4 regions of the Kluyvera ascorbata genome follow, and region 3 is predicted to be linked to each of the others. Evidence: predicted binding sites of a transcription regulator. Region 3 holds the regulator's gene; each other region holds the start of a gene.

Region 1 (5,595 bases), 1.6 Mb from region 3:
CTCCCCGTCCGGCACGGCAATTTTAATCACGTCAAAGCCGAGGTCTTTACCGGCTTTATCGGCAAATTTCCATTCCGTCTGGAACCAGGGTTCCTCGGGTTGTTTCACTAAAAAACCGAGCTTGAGATTTTCAGCCATAGCTGATTGTGACATAACCGCTGCCAGACCAATGGCCGCCAGCGCTTTGGTAAATTTGTGCATGGTTAACTCCAGCCTTAATGTTCTTTTATGTAGGGAAAAATCAAATAGGTGATTTAAATTAGACATAAAACAAAGTATTAGCCGTATTATTAACAGCGTTAACGTTGTTGAAACATTAATAGCCCGGAATGCGTTTTCCAGAAGAGAGCGGCATCACACCGCAGAATTACAGTAGGGTGATGCATATATTCAGCAATTAAGTACATATAGAAAGCGTGAATTGTCGGACAATTCACGCTAAGGGATAGCAGATTTATCTATATAACGAGTGGGAAAATCCCTTTAACCGGAATTTGTTAACAATTACCAGCGGTAATAGATGTGATCGGCATGGTCGCGAACCGGCGCTTCATCACCCAGCAGGCGAGCGGCAACGGTGAAGGCGAAATCAAAGACATGACCAAAGCCTTTGCCGCTAATCAGATTGCCATCTTCGACAACCGGTGCATCAACATATTCACCGTTTTTCACATCCTGCCATAAATCCCCGGAGCAAACGTAACGGCGCCCTTTCAGCAAGTCATTACCTGCTAATACACGTGCCGCCGCAGAGCAGATTGGGCAGATAAACTTACCTGCCGCATCGTGGGCCGCGACGAATTTAACAACATCGGCATTCGCCGCCAGATTCACGCTCCCCTGAGGGCCGCCTGGCAGGACAACCGCGTCGTACAGCGTATCAAGGCGTTCTGCCAGCGTCGCATCGGCAACCATCGGAATATCGTGATAGCTGACAACCGCTCGGGACTCAGCGCAGGACACCAGTTCAACGCCAATGTGCAGACGACGTAGGATATCAATCGTGACAATCGCTTCCCCTTCTTCAAAACCTGGGGCCAGCAGTACAGCAACCTGTTTCATTTTAACTCCTGTCATTTTAATCAACGCATCTTCCCTGAGGCGGCAAAACGGGAAGAACTTGCGTACCCTTAATTACGGCAAACAGCATCTACCGGCTGTCTAATAGCAAAAATGATCTAAAACAAATTTAACCTTGTTTTGATATTCAAGACAGCCACTTAAAAATACATGCTTTGTCTGATAAACATTATTCGTAAAATGCCATTCATCGTAAATAATACGTATTAATTTCGCTTTAACTTTAATATTCATTGAAAAACAAGATCGCGATCACACTTTAAATGCCCATCGAGCCCTAGCAAACCTCATGTTAACAAAGCCTTACGGAAATTATACAAACGCGTTATATTCACTGTTAATCATCGCATTAAGAAAATATATCTCTGCCAATGGCGTTAATTTTAATATAGGTTGTAACGAAACGTAAAAAGCAACCCATGAGACTTTTCTTATATCTACACTCAGCGTATTATTTTTTTGACGAAGGGATTTAATATCCCAAAGTCAGACGCAAGGACTACAGGTAATATGTAGTCACACTCTAACGCGGAAATAGCGCATGGTTAGCGGCTATTACGAACTATGCGATTTAACGCGTATCGTTCCTACCAGCAATAAGGATATTTGTATGGCAGTTCCAGGAATGGTTCAAAAGCTTAATGCACAGATGAATCTTGAGTTTTCTGCATCTAATCATTATTTGCGTTTGAGCGAGTGGTGCTCAGAACATAGGCTGAATGGGACCGCGACGTTTCTACGTTCACGGGCTCAGTCCAGCGTAACGCAGATGATGCGCGTGTTCGACTATATGAAGAAGTCTGGCGCTTATCCGGTGGTTAAAGCTTTTGAAACCAACGAAGATAAATGCGCGACCCTCGAAGATCTTTTCCTGAAAACAATCGAAGGCCATGACCAACGTGCTTCAACGCTGTCAGAATTAACTGAACAAGCTAAAGTGCTTCATGACGATAACACCCTGACGTTCCTGAACGCTTTGGAAGAAGAGCAGGAACAGGATGGTATCTTGCTGAAGACGATTCTGGATGAAGTTCGCAGCGCACGAAAAGCCGGTCTTTGCATTCAACAAACCGACCAGCATCTGCTGAATATCGTGACTCAGCAGCAACATTAATTGATTTCAGAAGGGCGGCGTCTCCGCCCTTCTTTTATTGGTATTCCGGGCCGTTTGCCCGAAACCTCACCGCGTATTAGTGCGTTGCATCCTGTGGCGCAAACTTCAGCTCAATCAGTGCAATCGCTTTCTGTATCGCTCGCAGCGTCACCGGGTCAGCCCCTGCTGGGTGGGCGGTAAAATCGATGGATTTCAGTTGGCTCGCCATTTTTTCACGGACTTCAACCGGGGCGATAACGTCGATGACGTCGAGGATCTGTTTGATAACGAGCTGGCAGGCTACCACATCGGAAACCAGTTCATCGTTCGGGGTCAGGTTCTGAGACATTTTTTGCTCCTATTTTGCGGAGCGTAATAGTAACCTACTTTCGCAGAAGATAAAAAAACCTGCCGTGGCAGGTTTTTTTTATCAGAACATAGCGCCTGGCGGTACGTCTTTGAAAGTTTTGCAGTAGTTCTCAAACATGCTTTTGAGGATTTTACGCATGCGCTGTTTCATGTTGATGCTCCGGTTTTGTTATGCAGGTGTTATTGTCTTTACGCACATAATATGACCACCGTCACAAAAATCAACCGTTTTGCGACAAAAATCACACTAGTTTTATCGATTGCGTTAAATTTATAAAAATTTTGTTATAGAAATCGACCACTTACCAAAACTACAAAAGCTATAAATTTTAAAAATTATTTTGATAGGGTAAAACAACCATGAGTGAGCCTCTCCAGGCCCAGGCGAGCCGCGGGGTATCCCCTGCTGCGCTGCTTGTGGCCGGTGCATTCTTTATGGAGTTCCTGGATGGTACGGTGATTGCCACCGCCCTTCCTGATATGGCGAAAACATTTGGCGTTGAAGCCGTCGACCTGAACATCGGCATCAGCGCCTATCTGATCACCCTCGCCGTACTCATCCCCGCCAGCGGTTGGATTGCGGATCGCTTCGGCGCCAGAACTATCTTCAGTCTTGCGCTGGCTATCTTCACCGTCTCCTCCGTTTTCTGCGGGCTAGCCACCAGCGCGCACAGCTTTGTGGCTATGCGTATTTTGCAAGGCGTCGGCGGCGCGCTGATGGTACCGGTCGGGCGACTCGCCGTGCTGCGTACCACGCCCAAGCACCTATTGATTACCGCCATCGCCACGCTCACCTGGCCCGCGCTGATTGCCCCCATTATTGGGCCACCGCTTGGTGGGTTCATCACCAAAGTCGCAGACTGGCGCTGGATTTTCTTTATTAACGTTCCACTTGGCATCATCGCCATTCTTCTGGCACTGAAGATAATCCCTAATATCCGTGACGATGAGCGGAGACCCTTTGATCTGCCGGGATTTGTGGCGACCTCGGTCTCGATGGTGAGCCTGGTCTATGCCATGGAACTACTGGGGGCTGAAAAATTACAAGGTGGGTTAATCGTCGGCCTGCTGGTGCTCGGCGGCGTCACCTTCTATTACGCACTGCGCCACTTCCGCAACAGTCAATGGCCAATGATTCGTATGGACGCCCTACAGGTCCCAACGTTTAAAGTCACGATGTACGGTGGATCGCTATTCCGCGCCTCCATCAGCGCCGTGCCGTTCCTGCTGCCGCTGCTGTTTCAGGTGGGCTTCGGTATGGATCCGTTCCATTCCGGCCTGCTGGTGCTGGCGGTATTCGTGGGTAACCTGACGATTAAACCGGCTACGACGCCGCTCATCCGCAAGCTGGGATTCCGCCGCCTGCTGCTGCTCAACGGCGCGTTAAACGTCATTGCGCTTGTTGCCTGCGCCTTCTTAACGCCGCACACGCCGGTATGGGTGATAATGCTGGTGCTCTACCTTGGCGGCGTGTTCCGCTCCATTCAGTTCACCGGGGTCAGTACGCTGGCTTTTGCCGACGTACCGTCCGCCCAGATGAGTTACGCCAACACGTTATTCAGTACCGCCAGCCAGCTGGCTATCGGCCTTGGCATAACGCTTGGCGCTATCGGTATTCGTTTGGGTGAGAAAGTCAGCGCTATACTGAGCCTCGGCGATGTTCCAGGCATTAGCTTCCGTTTGGCGTTCATCTTTATCGCGCTGATTTGTCTGGTGGGGATGATTGATACGCTGCACTTAACGCGGGATGCGGGCAGTTCGGTGTCGAAGAAAGTGAAACAGTAACCCATCCGGGATGGGTCTGGTTGCAAGGTACGGTGAGCCGTTGACCGTACCAACAAAAAACCCACGCCTGAGCGTGGGTTTTTATTTATCCGTTGAGCGTCAGGCTTACGCCAGAACCTCACGAACAAAAGCTTCGATCTCTTTGTTCTGGCAGTTTTCGAAGAAACATTCCTGGAAACGCTGACCGGAAACGGCGGTTTTCACCAGCGCTGGGTCGATAGCGCGCAGGGTATCCAGATAGTTTTCTTTCACCACGGCCGCTTTCACCTGGTTCAGAATACCGGCGTTGCGAACCTGCGGCTCTTTACGCTCTGGCGGATAGCCTTCGCCGTTACGACCGGTGAACGCTTTTTCAAACATGTAGCGAACGTTCAGCTCTGCGCCCCAGCCATAGCCTTTTGCAAAGGCCAGAGACAGTGCGTTACCGTTGTTGATCTGAGCAAACAGGAAGGCGTCTGCTGGATCCAGGCAGTAACCGCACACAACGCCTGGGTGAATGTTCAGAGACATCATCGCGCCCTGGCCGGTACCGCAACCGGTCACGACGAAATCGACCGCTTTGGAGTTCAGCAGGATGCTGGCCATGATGCCCAGATGGATGTAGGTCAGGTGATGATCGTTTTCATCGCTCATACCCACGTTATAGACCGGGAAGCCTTTTTCATCGGCAACGGCTTTTAACTCATGATGAATAGTCGCGTTTTTGCTGGCCTGGCTATTTTCCATCATCAGTGCAATTTTCATTCTTTCCTCTCCTGAAAGCTAAGCGGGGTTATCCGCAGTCGTTCGATTAGTATTCTCACCTTACTACCAGTCAAACATACTTTCAAATTTTATGAAAAGTAGTTTTAATTTTTACCAATGGGGTCACATTTTTGCCTTTGACCTGTAGATAAAACCTTACATAAACCATTAATTATTTACTATCACCTGGGTGAATGGTCGACTAGACTGGGTAAATGGGCAGAAAGCCCCTGCTGTTTGTCAGCGTTTCAATGGATGAAATAGTCACTGCAAAGGAACTGACTTGTGACACAGGACCGCCGAGGATTTCGACACGCGCTGGGTCTCCTTGTTCTACTGACCCTTATGCTACTTTGGGCGCCCCGCGCTCATGCCGTGCCACCGCAAAAAATTCGAGCGGCGGCGCCTATCCCTGTATGGATTCTCAATGCGGATAGCTTTGAGTTCTGGCGCGACAATCACGGTCAATTCCAGGGTTTCTATCCCGAATTGCTGCACGCGATTAACGCGCGTTACGGCTACAA
Region 2 (5,595 bases), 390 kb from region 3:
ACCTGAGCGCCATAAACGCCAAACAGCGCCGTTTCGCGGACCGGGGTATCGCTGGAAATTGTCTCCTTCAGTGCTTTACCCTGCATATCCTGCGGGATGGGCAGATTAAAGTAGTCCAGTAACGTAGGGGCTAAATCAATGGTCTGAACCAGCTGGCGGCTTCTGCCCGTTTTTTTGCTGCGCGGATCGTAAATAAACAGCGGGGTGTGGGACACCTCTTCATAGAAATTGGCATCGTTAGCTTTGGCCCACCAATCGTGTTCGCCAAGCAAATAGCCGTGATCGGTGTTGATAATCAACAGCGTATCTTCCCAGAGGTGATATTTGTCCATCATGTCGAGCACGCGACCAATACCTACGTCGCACATGTCCAGCAACCCGCTGTACTCTTCGCGTAGATTCTCCATCCATGGACGTTCTTCGTCCGTCACCTGCGCGTAGTTCGGCCAGTCAAACTCAGGGCCAGCCTTTTTCTCTTTTTGGCGACGATGGAAAAATGGCTCATGTGGGTCGAAGGTTTCAATTTGCAGAAACCAGTTATCTTCCTCGTGGAATTTCTCAATAAATTCGAGGCCGAGGTCGAACGTTTTCTCAATGGGGAATTTATCCTGCTGGAGGATTTTCTCTCTGTTGGCACGATCCTGCGACATTATCTGGCCCAGATGCGGCGGGAACTCCTGGGTTTTGATATCAGGCTCCCAATGGTCACCTTCCTGGCCGCGAACGATTTCCCAGGACGCATAGCGATTATGATAGGTACAGCCACCATCTTCCCAGTAATGATAATGGTCGCTGATTAAATGGCTGTGTATGCCATTATGCTTCATGATTTCAAAACAGGAGTCGTCGAAAGGTTCTAATGGCCCCCAACTACGGTGCAGAAAATTATAGCGCCCGATATGTAATTCGCGCCTGGCAGGCATGCAGGGTAGGCTGCCGACGTAGCTTTTATCAAATACCATGCTGTTTTTAGCCAAACGAGAAAAATTAGGGGTATGGGTCCAGTTGGAATTATATGGGCTGAGATAATGTCTATTCAGTGAATCATACATAACCATTATTGCTTTCATACTTTCTCCTGCAGATAATGCATCTAAGTGAGGGGAAGCTAATAGTTATTGCGGTAGGATGTATCAGAGAAAGATCACATAAGGGAATAATCATAAGTTGAATGTGGAATATCATAATAACCGAGCGTCAGAAATTCCACTAACGCTCGGCCATTATTTAGATCAGTTGACGTAGTTCATCATAGGAAAAAATATGTCCACGATAAGTCAGGGCAGGGTAAACAGCGTAACATTCAACCGCGACGGTATTATTGGTATCAATGATAAAAAAGTTGCTGTCAACGCCGTACATGATGCTGTAATAATCGGCCACCTCATGAACCTCTGAGGTTATATTGCTACGCTGACCGGCAATGTCAAAAACATCCAGTAGTTCTACTGTCCTGGCCGTGAGATCGATACCATACACCAGACACTGAGAATCAAACGGTGCCTCATAATATTCATCAGGAATTGGGTCCTCCATTTTCTTATCATTCTCAGTACCATCGTCAAAAAGTGCGGCTTTGTTGTTAAACAGCGTAATAGCCAGACGGTTTTCTGTCATGTAGTTAGCATATTTCGCGTTGGTTGTTGGATAAACGGCATGTTCACCGTTTGGATAGATAAAGCTATCGGAATTAATGGGTTGCAGGTTAACAGATTCGGCAACCAGTGAGTAATTGGGGTTGTCGATAGTCCACTCAATATCGCCATTTTCATAGTTGATGCCGTAAATAGTGCTGGTAGAGCGGTTGTTTAAAATAAGTTGATTAACCTGAGAGCTGAACGCCAGTGAATTAAAATGAATATCATTAGGTTGGGCGTCAATGCAGACATCCTGATTATCAAATAGTGAGGAGTAGTTGCGCGACCACAGTACTTCGCCGGTTGCGACATCATATTTGTAGATAGCGGCCTGTTGTCGTTGCTCAGCGGTCTGGTTTTCCAGTAGGGTCATCAGGCAGAACATGTTGCCGTCTGGACCAAAGGTAATGTCGTGATGAAAACCATTACCTGCGGGGGCCTGGAAGGTTTGGCGGGCCTCACCTAATAGATTCATTTGTTTCAATGTTTGTGCGTAGGTTTCACCTGAGGTGGCAAAGATATCGAAGCCGGGATAAATAGCGCTACCGTCACTCTTCAGATTGTTATTATCCCAGGCGTCGGCAAATGCCATACGCAGGTCACCATTTTATCGTAGGCGGTGTAATAACAGGTTACCAGCCAGCCGTTGTATAACGTCTGGCTAGCAATTTCTTCGTCATTGATAATGAAGTCAACGGTCAGTGGTGTGTCACCATAATCCTGGCCAGTGGTGTCAGCGATAATGCTGAGTGTTTCATGGCTGCCATCCGAAAAAAAACACTCAATAATGATGGTGTTTTCTGCGTTGGCATAAAGGCCAATGACGGGAATGACTGGGTTTAATGTGTATTCATCATTTTCATGGCTTTGTTGAATAAATCGAACTTTTGCTGAGTTGAAGGATCAGATCACGCATCTTCCCGACAACGCAGACCGTTCCGTGGCAAAGCAAAAGTTCAAAATCACCAACTGGCCCACCTACAATAAAGCCCTCATCAACCGTGGCTCCATAACTTTCTGGCTGGATGATGAAGCTATTCAGGCCTGGTATGAGTCAGCAACACCTTCTTCACGAGGCAGACCTCAGCGCTATTCTGACCTTGCCATCACGACTGTGCTGGTCATTAAACGCGTGTTCAGGTTGACCCTGCGGGCTGCACAGGGTTTTATTGATTCCATTTTTACACTGATGAATGTTCCGTTGCGCTGCCCGGATTACACCAGTGTCAGCAAGCGCGCAAAGTCGGTTAATGTCAGTTTCAAAACGTTCACCCGAGGTGAAATCGCGCATCTGGTGATTGATTCCACCGGGCTGAAGGTCTTTGGTGAAGGCGAGTGGAAAGTCAAAAAGCATGGCCAGGAACGCCGTCGTATATGGCGAAAGTTGCATCTGGCAGTTGACAGCAAAACACATGAAATCATCTGTGCAGACCTGTCGCTGAACAATGTGACGGACTCAGAAGCCTTCCCGGGTCTTATCCGGCAGACTCACAGAAAAATCAGGGCAGCATCGGCAGACGGCGCTTACGACACCCGGCTCTGTCACGATGAACTGCGGCGTAAGAAAATCAGCGCGCTTATCCCGCCCCGAAAAGGCGCGGGTTACTGGCCCGGTGAATATGCAGACCGTAACCGTGCTGTTGCGAATCAGCGGCTGACCGGGAGTAATGCGCGGTGGAAATGGACAACAGATTATAACCGTCGCTCGATAGCGGAAACGGCGATGTACCGGGTAAAACAGCTGTTCGGGGGTTCACTGACGCTGCGTGACTACGATGGTCAGGTTGCGGAGGCTATGGCCCTGGTACGAGCGCTGAACAAAATGACGAAAGCAGGTATGCCTGAAAGCGTGCGTATTGCCTGAAAACACAACCCGCTACGGGGGAGACTTACCCGAAATCTGATTTATTCAACAAAGCCCATTTTCATAGGTAAACGCACTGTCCGGAGTTTTTCCTTGAACGCGATAACTGAATCTCATTGGTAGAACGGCGGTAATGTTAACGTTTGCGGAGAGCATGTTTTTGTTGAACGGATTAACGATAACGCTAGTCTGAATATCGGTAGGCATAATGGTCCTCTTTGTTTTTTAAGTGAATGCAGATAATTTTTAATGGCAGCCTAGATGAATCTGAGGATACTATTCAATATGTGAGGTGAATTGTTGATGTGTTTTTATATAATATATTTATGGAGTGTGCTTTCGTGATGTAATTGCGAGCCTAATCACATATAAAAATAAACATAAAGAGAAAAGCAAAAAACATAATTCAAAAATATAAAATGCTAATCTTAATATGGCGTCAGATGATTCAAACCAACGGATAAATTATGAATAATTCGCTGTTGACGCTAAAAGAGAAGATCGGCTTTAGTCTGGGTGATGCGGCAAGCCATATTGTTTTCGACAATGTGATGCTGTATTTAATGTTCTTTTATACCGATATAGCGGGCCTGCCAGCGGCTTTCATTGGAAGTATGTTTCTGGTAACACGAATATTAGATGCTATTTCCGATCCCTGCATGGGATTACTTGCAGACCGCACACGAACTCGCTGGGGAAAATTCCGTCCTTGGTTGCTCTGGGCCTCAATCCCCTTTGGCATCAGTTGCGTCCTGACCTATACCGTACCGGATTTATCGCTTACAGGAAAAATGGTTTACGCGACAATAACCTATATCTGTCTGACGTTGATGTACACCATCGTCAATATCCCATACTGCGCACTGGGCGGTGTTATCACTAGCGACCCTCAGCAGCGAATGTCTTTGCAGTCCTGGCGTTTCGTTCTGGCGACTGCGGGTGGGATGTTATCCACCGCACTGATGATGAACCTGGTCGACTGGTTCGGCGGTGGTGATAAAGCGTTTGGCTTTAAAGCCAGCATCACTCTGCTGTCAGTGATTGCCGTTGTGATGTTTTTTATCTGTTTCTCTACCACCAAAGAGCGTGTTGTCGCCCCGCCAACCAGCGTGGGTTTTAAAGGAATGCTGGGTGATTTACGGGATATCTGGAGAAACGATCAATGGCGAGTGGTTGGGTTTCTGACAGTGTTTACTATTGTTGGCACTTCAGTTCGCGGCGGCGTAATGATGTATTACGTCACCTGGATTATGGAATCACCTAAACTCTTTTCAATATTCCTGACCACCTACTGCGTGGGCAATATTGTGGGCAGTGCCATAGCGAAGCCGCTCAGCGGGCGATTTTGTAAAGTCTCGGTATTTATCTACTGCAACCTCATCCTGACTTTACTGAGCTTTGCGATGTTTTTTGTGCCAATGGACACCATGGTGGTGATGTTCTGCCTGATCTTTGTGATTGGCGTACTGCATCAGATTATGACGCCGATTAAATGGGTGATGATGGCTGATACGGTGGACTACGGTGAAGTGGTCAGCGGTAAGCGCCTGACGGGAATTAGCTTCGCAGGCACGCTGTTTGTGTTGAAAATGGGCCTCGCCGTCGGCGGCGCGGTAATTGGCTGGATGCTGGCTGCAGGGGGATATCAGGCCGGAGCCAGCGCGCAAACCCCTGCTACGCTTAACACCATTATCGCGCTATTTACCATTGCGCCAGGGATTTGCTATCTGCTTTGTGCGCTTACGGCAAAACTGTTCTACAAGCTGACGACCGAGAAAATGACGCAAATTTCAGCAAATCTGGTCGTGAAGCCTGATTGATTGTTTTAGCCCAGTGGTCAGGTAGAATTGTTGATACTTTGAACAATCGGGAACCATCAAGGAGTAAAGATGAACATTTCCCGCCTTGGAGAAGCACCCGATTACCGCTTTTCACTGGCTAATGAGCGCACGTTTCTGGCGTGGATTCGCACCTCGCTGGGATTTCTGGCCGCGGGTGTGGGGTTAGATCAGCTGGCACCCGACTTCGCGACGCCGGTGATTCGCGAGGCGCTGGCGCTCCTGCTGTGCCTGTTTGCCGGTGGTCTAGCCATCT
Region 3 (5,595 bases):
ATCGGCCATCAGGTTGCGCGGGTAGAGCGGGCGCTGGGAGCGCAGCACGCGGGCAATGCGGCTGAAGTGCCAGGCGCAGAACTGGCCAACCGGGTTATCTGGATGCTGGTCGGCAATTTTTTCCAGCGCGCCTATCTGCTTGTCCATATTGAAGCGGGTAGGGTAGCGGTGATAGAGAATATCGTCAGCCAGTACCCTCAGGCGTGACGCCACGGTCTGGGCGTTCCAGCGGATCACCGCTTCGGCGTGGCTGCGTTCAACCAGCTTTTGTACCTCTTCCGGCTGGTGCAGGCTGACGGAGATATGTTCTTGCAGGTCGAGCCCCACCTGGAAGGCGCGCAGCAGGCGCTTATAGTCGTTGTGCTGATTCGCGGCGAGCATATGCAGTTGCTGGTAGCACTGAGAGATGAGATCCACCACCTTCTGTTGACGAGTGAGCAGCGGCGGCAGCGCGGTGCTCGGGTCAGTGTGCTGGGTCAACAGGCTATATTTGGCTTCGCAGTACTCGGCGAGCTGTCGGTAGAGCAGGCTCAGCGATTCCCTCAGCGGCTGCTCGCGCCATATCCAGAACCACCACCAGTTAAACAGCCCATACCACAGCGTGCCGAACGCGTAGAGCAGTAGCGGCTCCCAGATGGGCATATTGCCCGCCAGGCTTAAGGTGAAGATAGAAGCAATCAGCGAGGCGGGCAGTAACCGCCCGTGCAGCGCGCTGATTTCCGCCGTGACGCCCAGCAGCAGCGCCAGCCCGGTGAGAATCAGCGGTAAGGGGATATCGCGCGCCAACAGCAGCTGTACGGCAAGGCTACATCCGGCAAACAGACAGCCACCGATAATCAGGCGTTTAAAGAAGCGCTTATGTGGGGTATCGAGGCCGGCGATATTGCAGCAGGCAGGCACCAATGAAAACAGCAGACCCTGCTGGAGATGGCCGAACAGAAGCCCGATGGCAACCGGCAGGCATAACACCAGCGTTTGCCGCAGTGCATAGTTGACTTCGGGGTGGTAAATCAGCCTGCGCCACATAGGGGGAAAAACAAAAATGGCGTATTGCTTTTACAATACGCCATTTTGGGCTGGATTAGCGGGTTCCGTAGACGACAATGGTTTTGCCGTGCGCGGAGATCAGGTTCTGATCTTCCAGCATTTTCAGAATACGGCCCACGGTTTCACGGGAGCAGCCAACGATCTGACCAATTTCCTGACGGGTGATTTTGATCTGCATACCGTCCGGGTGGGTCATAGCGTCCGGCTGTTTAGCCAGGTTCAGCAGGGTCTGAGCGATACGACCGGTTACGTCCAGGAAGGCCAGGTTACCAACTTTTTCAGAGGTGACCTGCAGACGACGCGCCATCTGAGAAGAGAGACGCATCAGAATGTCCGGGTTAACCTGGATCAGCTGACGGAATTTTTTATAAGAGATTTCAGCAACTTCACAAGCGGTTTTTGCTCGTACCCATGCGCTGCGTTCCTGGCCTTCTTCGAACAGGCCCAGCTCACCGATAAAGTCGCCCTGGTTAAGGTAAGAGAGGATCATCTCTTTGCCTTCTTCATCCTTGATGAGTACAGCCACTGAGCCTTTTACGATGTAATACAGCGTCTCTGCTTTTTCACCCTGGTGAATCAGCGTGCTCTTCGATGGGTACTTATGAATATGGCAATGAGACAAGAACCATTCGAGAGTAGGGTCTGTTTGCGGTTTGCCAAGCACCATGCGCGGTTATCCTCTGTTATAAGCTCTTCCCAGCGGCAAAAACATTGCAGCCACTGGTTGCAATAGTATCCTTCCCGTTACCTGGGAAGTCGGCTGTCGAATAGGGTCGCAGCCTGTAATGTGATGTCCTCTGCATACATGCAGTACGTTTATGTATTACCGTAGCATCCCGACTGTTTTAGCATAGCTTTAGCCGTGTGTCTCCTGGTGTCTCGCTTCAGCATGACGGCGATCGCCTTCCATTGCGAGAATTGTTATGTGCGCGTAATCTGAGAAGAAAATTGCAACCTGGGAGTTAAATATTATGCAAGCACGTGTGAAATGGGTTGAAGGGTTAACCTTCCTCGGTGAGTCTGCTTCTGGCCACCAAATTTTGATGGACGGTAACTCCGGCGATAAAGCGCCGAGCCCGATGGAAGTCGTGCTGATGGCCGCCGGTGGTTGCAGTGCGATTGACGTCGTCTCTATCCTGCAAAAAGGTCGCAATGACGTGACCGACTGCGAAGTGAAGCTCACTTCTGAGCGCCGTGAGGAGGCCCCGCGTCTGTTTACGCACATCAACCTGCACTTTATCGTCACCGGTAAAGCGCTGAAGGATGCGGCGGTATCGCGTGCGGTCGATCTGTCTGCTGAGAAATACTGCTCAGTTGCGCTGATGCTCGAAAAAGCGGTCAATATCACTCACTCTTACGAAGTGATTGAAGGCTGATTGCATGCTAGACGTAGCCCGGCCGAACGCAGTGACGCCGGGGACATTCCCGGCGTCGGTGCTTGCGCACCTCGTCCGGGCTACCTGGTCTTGATGCTAGTTCCGACCTTCCATCAGCCGCTGCACCAGCGGCGTCATGATTAATTCCATCGCCAGCACCATCTTCCCGCCGGGAACGACCAGCGTATTCATATGCGAGATAAATGAACCCTGCAACATGGCCAGTAACCACGGGTAGTCGATGTGCTCGAGATTACGGAAGTGAATCACCACAAAACTCTCGTCCAGCGACGGAATGCTTTTGGCTGCAAACGGGTTAGAGGTATCGACCGTTGGTACACGCTGGAAGTTGATATGGGTGCGGGAGAACTGTGGGGTGATGAAGTTGATATAGTCTTCCATTGAGCGCACTACGGAATCCATCACCGCCTCGCGGGAGTGACCGCGCTCACTGGTGTCACGGATCATCTTCTGGATCCACTCCAGGTTAACAATCGGCACCACGCCAACCAGCAGATCAACATGCCGCGCGACATCGTGCTGCGGTGTCACCACGCCGCCGTGCAGTCCTTCATAGAACAGCACATCGGTCGGTTCCGGTAACGGCTGCCACGGCGTAAACGTGCCGGGTACCTGGTTCCAGGGAACCGCTTCATCATAGGTATGCAGGTATTTGCGCGACTTCCCCTGCCCGTTCAGGCCGTAGTCGCGAAAGGTTTGTTCCAGCAGGCCAAAGTCGTTGGCATCCGGGCCGAAATAGCTGATGTGGCGGCCAAGATCACGGGCCTTGCGGATAGCCATATCCATTTCCGGACGGGTGTAGCGGTGAAAGCTGTCGCCTTCGACTTCCGCCGCGCGCAGGTTGAGCTGAGCAAAGATTTTACGAAACGCGAGGCTGGTGGTGGTGGTTCCTGCTCCGCTGGAGCCGGTAACGGCAATGACCGGATGTTTGGCAGACATGCGAATAACTCCCTGAACAGACGACAACGGAAGCGGGGTAAACGCTTCCTGTCGTTAGAGTATAGTTAACCGCGAAATTGGTTACGGGGCATGATGTTGACGGTCTCGTGAAGTTCAGACCACACCAGCACCGCTTCGCCCGTTTGTAGCTGGTGTTTGACGTCGGCGACCTTTTGCGCAAGTGAACGTTCATATTCACCATAATCAGTGCCTTCGCGCAAGACAAAGCTTTCAATCAGATTATCCAGCGTCTCCGGGTCGATATCCTGCCAGGGAATCATCATGCTTTAGTCCCTAGCCACGGCATCAGCCAGGCGGGGATGCGTTTTTCCAGCCACATTTCCGGGTGGCGCAGCGTGCCGCCGATAAACCCGACGTGCCCGCCGTACTCGGTGAGCTGATAGACGACGTTGTCCGGCAGCTCTTCCTGGGCTGGAATGGAGTGGTGGTCCATAAACGGATCGTCTTTCGAGTGGATGATCAGCGTCGGTTTGGTGATTTTGCTTAAGATAGGCATCGCACTACATTGACGGTAGTAATCAATCGCATCGGCGAAGCCGTGGATCTTCGAGGTGATCGAATCGTCAAACTCGCGGATGCGGCGCATGCTTTTCAACTGACGCAGATCCACCGGCAGCGAGCCAGGATAGGCTTTGAGCTTGCGGGCGGCGTTGCCTTTCAGCAGGTTCAGCAGATAGCGCTGATAGACCCGCGAGAAGCCTTTATCCATGTGGTAGCTGCAGGCTTCCAGCATAAACGGCGCGGAGACAATCACCGCCGCATCGATCGGCACGTCGTCACCTTCTTTGGCCAGCAGGCAGGCCAGCATGTTGCCGCCCAGCGAGTAGCCGACCGCCGCCGTTGGCGCTTTACCGTATTCACGCTGTAGCCAGTTCAGGAACCAGGTGCCGTCTTCCGTTTCACCGGAGTGATAAATACGGTTCAGGCGGTTTGGCTCGCCGCTGCAGCCGCGAAAATGCATGACCACGCCTAGCCAGCCTTGCGCTTTCGCCGCGTTAATCAGGCCATGCGCGTACGGGCTGTGTAAGCTGCCCTCCAGACCATGAAACACCACCAGACGAGGCTTATGCAGCGCACCGGCCGGGTCTTCACTCCATGCTAAATCGACGAAGTCGCCGTCCGGCAGCTCAAGGCGTTGCCAGTGTGGGGTGAATTGCAGCTTGCGACGAAGCAGGCGTGGCAGCATCGTCTGAAGATGACGATTGCTTATGCCGCGCATGGGCACGAAGTCCGCGCTGCTTGAGGTGTCGATACTGAGATCGTGGTGGGTTGTTTCAGTCATAACTCGGCGATGTTTACCTGGAATCTGCGCCTACTATACCGTCACTTTGCCATCGTGTTTATGAAAATGAGGCATCGGTAGTCGTTTTTCTCCCATCAGGATCTGATCCTAATCACAATTTGTTACTTCAATTATTACTCTCAGGCTAATGATTCTCTCCTACGCTTAATTGATGACTTTCTCACCAGGGTGCACACTCTTTTCAGTGTTAAGCAATCAAAATGATTAGCTGAATCAGGAGGTTAATAATGTTATCTGGGCAAACACCAGCACGCGTCTGGAACACACGCCGCACCGAAAAACAGCGGCGTCTGGCTTCCGTTCCGGTGCAGGGCAAGGTTCTGCCAACCGCAGACCTGACCGCAATGCTGGAAAAACTGATCGCGCCGGGTGACCGCGTGGTATTAGAAGGGAATAACCAAAAGCAGGCAGATTTCTTATCCCGCATGCTGGCCGAGGTTAACCCGCAGATTGTGCACGACCTGCACATGATCATGCCGAGCGTCGGCCGCAGCGAGCATCTGGACATCTTCGAAAAAGGGATCGCCCGCAAGCTGGACTTCTCCTTCTCCGGTACTCAGAGCCTGCGTATTTCGCAGCTGCTGGAAGATGGTCAGTTGGAAATCGGCGCCATCCACACCTACATCGAACTCTATTCCCGTCTGTACGTTGACCTGTCGCCGAACGTGGCGCTGATTGCCGGCTTCAAAGCCGACCGCAAAGGTAACCTCTACACCGGGGCGAGTACCGAAGATACCCCAGCGCTGGTTGAAGCCGCCGCGTTCCACGACGGTATCGTCATCGCACAGGTGAACGAGCTGGTGGACGATGAATGCGACCTGCCGCGCGTGGATATCCCTGGCTCCTGGGTTGATTTCGTGGTTGTGGCCGACAAACCGTTCTTTATCG
Region 4 (5,595 bases), 1.8 Mb from region 3:
TCGCTTTTTTCTCAGCTTTAGCGGGTGCAGCTTCTTTCTTCTCTTCAACTGAACCTTCTACGAATTCACGACCGTAGTAAGTATCCAGCAGAATCTGTTTCAGTTCAGCAATCAGCGGGTAGCGTGGGTTAGCACCGGTACACTGGTCATCAAACGCATCTTCAGAGAGTTTGTCAACGTGTGCCAGGAAGTCGGCTTCCTGTACGCCTGCTTCACGGATTGATTTAGGAATACCCAGTTCAGCTTTGATCTCTTCCAGCCAGCCCAGCAGTTTTTCGATTTTCGCTGCGGTACGGTCGCCCGGTGCAGACAGACCCAGATGGTCAGCGATTTCAGCGTAACGACGACGCGCTTGTGGGCGGTCATACTGGCTGAAAGCAGTCTGTTTAGTTGGGTTGTCGTTCGCGTTATAACGAATAACGTTGCTGATCAGCAGGGCGTTCGCCAGACCGTGAGGAATGTGGAACTGAGAGCCCAGTTTGTGCGCCATTGAGTGACATACACCCAGGAAGGCGTTCGCAAACGCGATACCCGCGATGGTTGCTGCACTGTGTACGCGTTCACGTGCTACCGGGTTCTTAGAACCTTCATGGTAAGACGCTGGCAGGTTTTCTTTCAGCAGTTTCAGCGCCTGCAGAGCCTGACCGTCGGAGAACTCAGAAGCCAGTACGGAAACATAAGCTTCCAGGGCGTGAGTAACTGCATCCAGACCACCGAAAGCACACAGGGACTTCGGCATATCCATGACCAGGTTGGCGTCAACAATTGCCATGTCAGGAGTCAGCGCGTAGTCAGCCAGTGGGTATTTCTGGCCAGTTGCGTCGTCGGTTACAACCGCAAACGGAGTCACTTCAGAACCAGTACCGGAAGTGGTGGTGATCGCAACCATTTTTGCTTTCACGCCCATTTTCGGGAACTTGTAGATACGTTTACGGATATCCATAAAGCGCAGCGCCAGTTCTTCGAAGTGCGTTTCTGGGTGTTCGTACATGACCCACATGATTTTTGCTGCGTCCATCGGGGAACCGCCGCCCAGCGCGATGATCACGTCTGGTTTGAAGGAGTTAGCCAGCTCTGCACCTTTACGAACGATGGTCAGAGTCGGGTCAGCTTCAACTTCGAAGAACACGTCAGTTTCAACGCCAGCAGCTTTCAGTACAGAAGTGATCTGGTCTGCATAGCCGTTGTTGAACAGGAAGCGGTCGGTCACGATCAGCGCGCGTTTGTGGCCATCAGTAATCAGCTCATCTAACGCGATTGGCAGTGAGCCACGACGGAAGTAGATAGACTTCGGAAGTTTGTGCCACAACATGTTTTCAGCTCGCTTAGCAACGGTTTTCTTGTTGATCAGGTGCTTAGGACCAACGTTTTCAGAGATGGAGTTACCACCCCATGAACCACAACCCAGGGTCAGGGAAGGTGCGAGTTTGAAGTTGTAGAGGTCACCGATACCACCCTGGGAAGCAGGGGTGTTGATCAGGATACGCGCGGTTTTCATCATCTGACCGAAGTGAGCAACGCGTTCTGGCTGGTTGTCCTGGTCGGTGTACAGGCAAGAGGTATGACCGATACCGCCCATCGCAACCAGTTTTTCAGCTTTCTCAACGGCATCGTTGAAGTCTTTTGCACGATACATCGCCAGGGTTGGAGACAGTTTTTCGTGTGCAAACGGCTCGCTTTCGTCAACAACTTTCACTTCACCAATCAGGATCTTAGTGGTTGTTGGAACGGTGAAGCCTGCCAGTTCAGCAATTTTGTATGCTGGCTGACCAACGATAGCGGCGTTCAGCGCGCCATTTTTCAGGATAATGTCCTGAACGGCTTTCAGCTCTTTGCCCTGCAGCATGTAGCCGCCGTGGCTGGCAAAACGTTCGCGAACGGCATCGTAAACGGAGTCAACAACAACAACGGACTGCTCAGAAGCACAGATAACGCCGTTATCGAAGGTTTTAGACATCAGCACGGATGCAACAGCACGTTTGATATCAGCGGTTTCGTCGATAACAACAGGGGTGTTACCTGCGCCAACGCCGATTGCTGGTTTACCGGAGCTGTATGCTGCTTTAACCATGCCTGGACCACCGGTCGCGAGGATCAGGTTAATTTCAGGGTGATGCATCAGTGCGTTAGACAGTTCGACAGACGGTTGGTCAATCCAGCCGATCAGATCTTTTGGCGCGCCAGCAGCGATTGCCGCTTGCAGAACGATGTCTGCTGCTTTGTTGGTCGCATCTTTCGCACGTGGGTGTGGAGAGAAGATGATGGCGTTACGCGTCTTCAGGCTGATCAGCGATTTGAAGATAGCGGTAGAAGTTGGGTTAGTGGTTGGTACGATACCGCAGATGATGCCGATTGGTTCAGCGATGGTGATGGTACCGAAAGTGTCGTCTTCAGACAGAACACCACAGGTTTTTTCATCTTTATAGGCGTTGTAGATATATTCAGACGCGAAGTGGTTTTTGATCACTTTGTCTTCAACAATACCCATGCCAGATTCGGCAACGGCCATTTTTGCGAGAGGGATTCGAGCATCTGCAGCGGCCAGAGCGGCGGCGCGGAAGATTTTGTCAACTTGCTCTTGAGTGAAACTGGCATATTCACGCTGGGCTTTTTTTACGCGCTCTACAAGTGCGTTAAGTTCAGCGACATTAGTAACAGCCATAATGCTCTCCTGATAATGTTAAACTTTTTTAGTGAATCATCTGCTCGACAAGTCAGTATAGACAAATCGCCTGCAGCTGGCGAAAAAGTTAAGAAAACAAGGTGTTATCCACAACTGATTCACTGATTTACTAAAAGAGCTTTAATTTAGCCAAGGAGCTCACCGAGCTGGATACGCCGTTTTTTATCAGAGCGTCTCCCTTTCGGTGTAAGCAGATTACTCACTTCTGAGTACGATTTGCATGATCTAAATCAAGTTTAAGCCAAGCTGACACCTTTCAGCATGACCCTTTTAGCAAATTATTAATGCTGTTAATCAATCGTGAGTAGAGGTGGGTTTAACATTAGCATATTTTATACAACTCAGTAACACTCTGTTTTGTACCCGGTTTTATGGATAATTCAGATGAACCTAAGGCTTAAACAGGGTATTGTCAGCGCAAATTATGGTTTGCCGTTCGTCAAATACTAACTTTTAATGATGCTCTGGGGTTAACGTGATTCAAACGCTGTTTGATTTTCCTATCTTCTTTAAGTTCTTTATCGGCCTGTTTGCGCTGGTCAACCCGGTAGGGTTGATTCCCGTGTTCATCAGCCTGACAAGTAATCAGACGGCGATGGTACGCAACAAGACCAACCTGACGGCGAGTCTCTCTGTTGCCATTATCCTGCTAACTTCGCTTTTCCTTGGCGACGTTATTCTGCAACTGTTTGGAATTTCCATCGATTCTTTCCGTATAGCCGGTGGGATTCTGGTCGTCAGCATTGCGATGTCGATGATCAGCGGGAAACTGGGGGAGGATAAGCAGAATAAACAGGAGAAAACGGAAACCTCGGTACGAGAAAGCCTGGGCGTTGTGCCGCTGGCTCTGCCGCTGATGGCTGGCCCTGGGGCGATTAGCTCAACCATTGTGTGGGGGACGCGCTACCATTCCCTTCCTTATTTGTTAGGCTTCTCACTTTCTATTGTGCTTTTTGCTTATTGCTGTTGGGGCATTTTCCGTATTTCACCCGGGCTTGTGCGTATGCTGGGGCAGACGGGCATCAACGTTGTGACACGTATCATGGGGCTGCTACTGATGGCTCTGGGTATTGAGTTTATTGTGACGGGTATCAAATCTATCTTCCCAGGCTTGGTCGGTTAATTATTCTACGGCGGTAGTGACGCGCTAGCCGTCATTACCGCCGTGACTATCGGAAAAACATATTCTTCAACTTTTGTTACATGCCATACATAATTAATTTGAATGTTATGAAAAAATATTAAATATCAATAGGCTATAACTTCATTTTCTGCCTGCCATCTCGAACCATCATGTTATTTCTCTCACACCATACTCTGATACTTGCTGTTAGATAATTGAAATGATATTAGTAATTTCAGTTTCAATGCAGAGTTATGTGCTAAAAAATAAGCAACTGTTAATTTTTTGTACAAAAAACACGCAAGCGTTCAACGCGCGCAGTTCCAGGACTGTTTTTTTTATCTATCTATTTGAAAAATATTGAGTTCAGATAGATTGGTTTTGCGATTACGCTAACGACCATCGCGCAAAATGTTGAACAAAAGAGAATTGGTTAACAAATTTGCAAATTATATTGGCGGCAGTGGTAGGCATTTGGTACTTTCCGGCCAGGGTAATTTTCAAGATAAAGTTTTGTAAACGATAACTGTTTCTAGTTGTAAATAGTTATGAACAGAATAAGAAAGGCTTCCCGACAGGGGGGAGGCTTTTAATGAATCGACGTCAGGTTGCCAATAAGAGCAGCCGTAATAAAAAAGTCGGTGATAGCAGCAGTAAACGACCCGGCAGACGCAAAAATCTCCTGCGCTGTACGGGAACCCGAAAGGGGACTAAACAGGCTGGCGTGAGTCAGTAATAATAATGAACGGAGTATCAACACAATGTCCATCATCACAAAAAAAAGCCTGGTTGCGGCAGGCATTCTATCCGCACTGATCGCGGGAAGTGCTATGGCTGCAGATGTTCCTGCAGGCGTGCAGTTGGCAAGCAAGCAAACGCTCGTGCGTAACAGTGGCGCAGAACCACAGTCTCTCGACCCGAATAAAATTGAAGGGGTACCTGAGGCGAATATTAGTCGCGACCTGTTCGAAGGGTTGCTGAATACCTCTCCTAAAGACGGTCACCCGATTCCGGGCGTTGCAGAAAGCTGGGATAATAAAGACTTTAAAGTCTGGACATTCCACCTGCGTAAAGACGCTAAATGGTCTAACGGCCAACCGGTTACCGCACAAGATTTCGTATATAGCTGGCAGCGCCTGGTGGATCCGCAAACTGCTTCCCCCTATGCGAGCTATCCGCAGTACGGCCATATCGTGAACGTTGATGAGATCATCGACGGTAAAAAAGCGCCGAGTGAACTGGGCGTGAAAGCGCTGGATGACCACACGCTGGAAGTCACCTTGAGTGAACCAGTGCCTTACTTCTATAAATTGCTGGTTAACCCGGCCATGTCTCCGGTCTACAAGCCAGCCATTGAAAAATTCGGCGAAAAATGGACTCAGCCTGGTAATATCGTGACCAACGGTGCTTACACCCTGAAAGATTGGGTTGTTAACGAACGTATCGTGATGGCACGTAACCCGCAGTATTGGGACAACGCCAAAACCGTCGTTGACGAAGTTACCTGGCTGCCAACGTCTTCTGAAGTGACCTATGTGAACCGCTACCGTAGCGGTGAGCTGGATATGACCTATAACCAGCTGCCAATTGAACTGTTCCAGAAGCTGAAAAAAGAGATCCCGAACGAAGTTCACGTCGATCCGTATCTGTGTACTTATTACTACGAAATTAACAACCAGAAAGCACCATTTACCGACGCACGTGTTCGTACCGCGCTGAAGCTGGGTCTGGATCGCGATATTATCGCCAACAAAGTGAAAGGCCAGGGCGACCTGCCTGCATATGGCTA

What was found. Region 3 encodes CRP, which controls carbon source genes, mostly activating them, when cyclic AMP is high. Its sites were predicted from a motif close to ATGTGANNNNNNTCACAT; they were not measured.
Region 1: a site for CRP is predicted at 2,773-2,790, ahead of azuC (stress response protein AzuC). Genes of this name have one in related genera too.
Region 2: a site for CRP is predicted at 3,852-3,869, ahead of MY052_RS00115 (glycoside-pentoside-hexuronide (GPH):cation symporter). Genes of this name have one in related genera too.
Region 4: a site for CRP is predicted at 3,111-3,128, ahead of MY052_RS10470 (YchE family NAAT transporter). Genes of this name have one in related genera too.

Annotation. Positions count from the first base shown of each region.
Region 1 covers NZ_CP096201.1:1,979,985-1,985,579, reverse strand. The annotation lists gene MY052_RS09340 (arabinose ABC transporter substrate-binding protein) at 1-201, opposite strand, end outside; gene MY052_RS09335 (DJ-1/PfpI family protein) at 505-1,062, opposite strand; gene MY052_RS09330 (non-heme ferritin-like protein) at 1,691-2,194, shown strand; gene MY052_RS09325 (DUF2766 family protein) at 2,271-2,522, opposite strand; gene azuC (stress response protein AzuC) at 2,604-2,693, opposite strand; gene MY052_RS09315 (MFS transporter) at 2,903-4,327, shown strand; gene MY052_RS09310 (RpiB/LacA/LacB family sugar-phosphate isomerase) at 4,433-5,071, opposite strand; gene MY052_RS09305 (HD domain-containing phosphohydrolase) at 5,447-5,595, shown strand, end outside.
Region 2 covers NZ_CP096201.1:20,827-26,421, forward strand. The annotation lists gene MY052_RS00100 (sulfatase) at 1-1,070, opposite strand, end outside; gene MY052_RS00105 (aryl-sulfate sulfotransferase) at 1,228-2,229, opposite strand; gene MY052_RS00110 (IS5 family transposase) at 2,533-3,501, shown strand; gene MY052_RS00115 (glycoside-pentoside-hexuronide (GPH):cation symporter) at 3,969-5,321, shown strand; gene MY052_RS00120 (YidH family protein) at 5,391-5,595, shown strand, end outside.
Region 3 covers NZ_CP096201.1:408,181-413,775, forward strand. The annotation lists gene MY052_RS01825 (YccS/YhfK family putative transporter) at 1-1,026, opposite strand, end outside; gene crp (cAMP-activated global transcriptional regulator CRP) at 1,082-1,714, opposite strand; gene MY052_RS01835 (OsmC family protein) at 2,019-2,423, shown strand; gene MY052_RS01840 (phosphoribulokinase) at 2,520-3,383, opposite strand; gene MY052_RS01845 (YheU family protein) at 3,449-3,667, opposite strand; gene MY052_RS01850 (hydrolase) at 3,664-4,686, opposite strand; gene mdcA (malonate decarboxylase subunit alpha) at 4,935-5,595, shown strand, end outside.
Region 4 covers NZ_CP096201.1:2,217,853-2,223,447, forward strand. The annotation lists gene adhE (bifunctional acetaldehyde-CoA/alcohol dehydrogenase) at 1-2,662, opposite strand, end outside; gene MY052_RS10470 (YchE family NAAT transporter) at 3,159-3,806, shown strand; gene MY052_RS10475 (hypothetical protein) at 4,396-4,608, opposite strand; gene oppA (oligopeptide ABC transporter substrate-binding protein OppA) at 4,568-5,595, shown strand, end outside.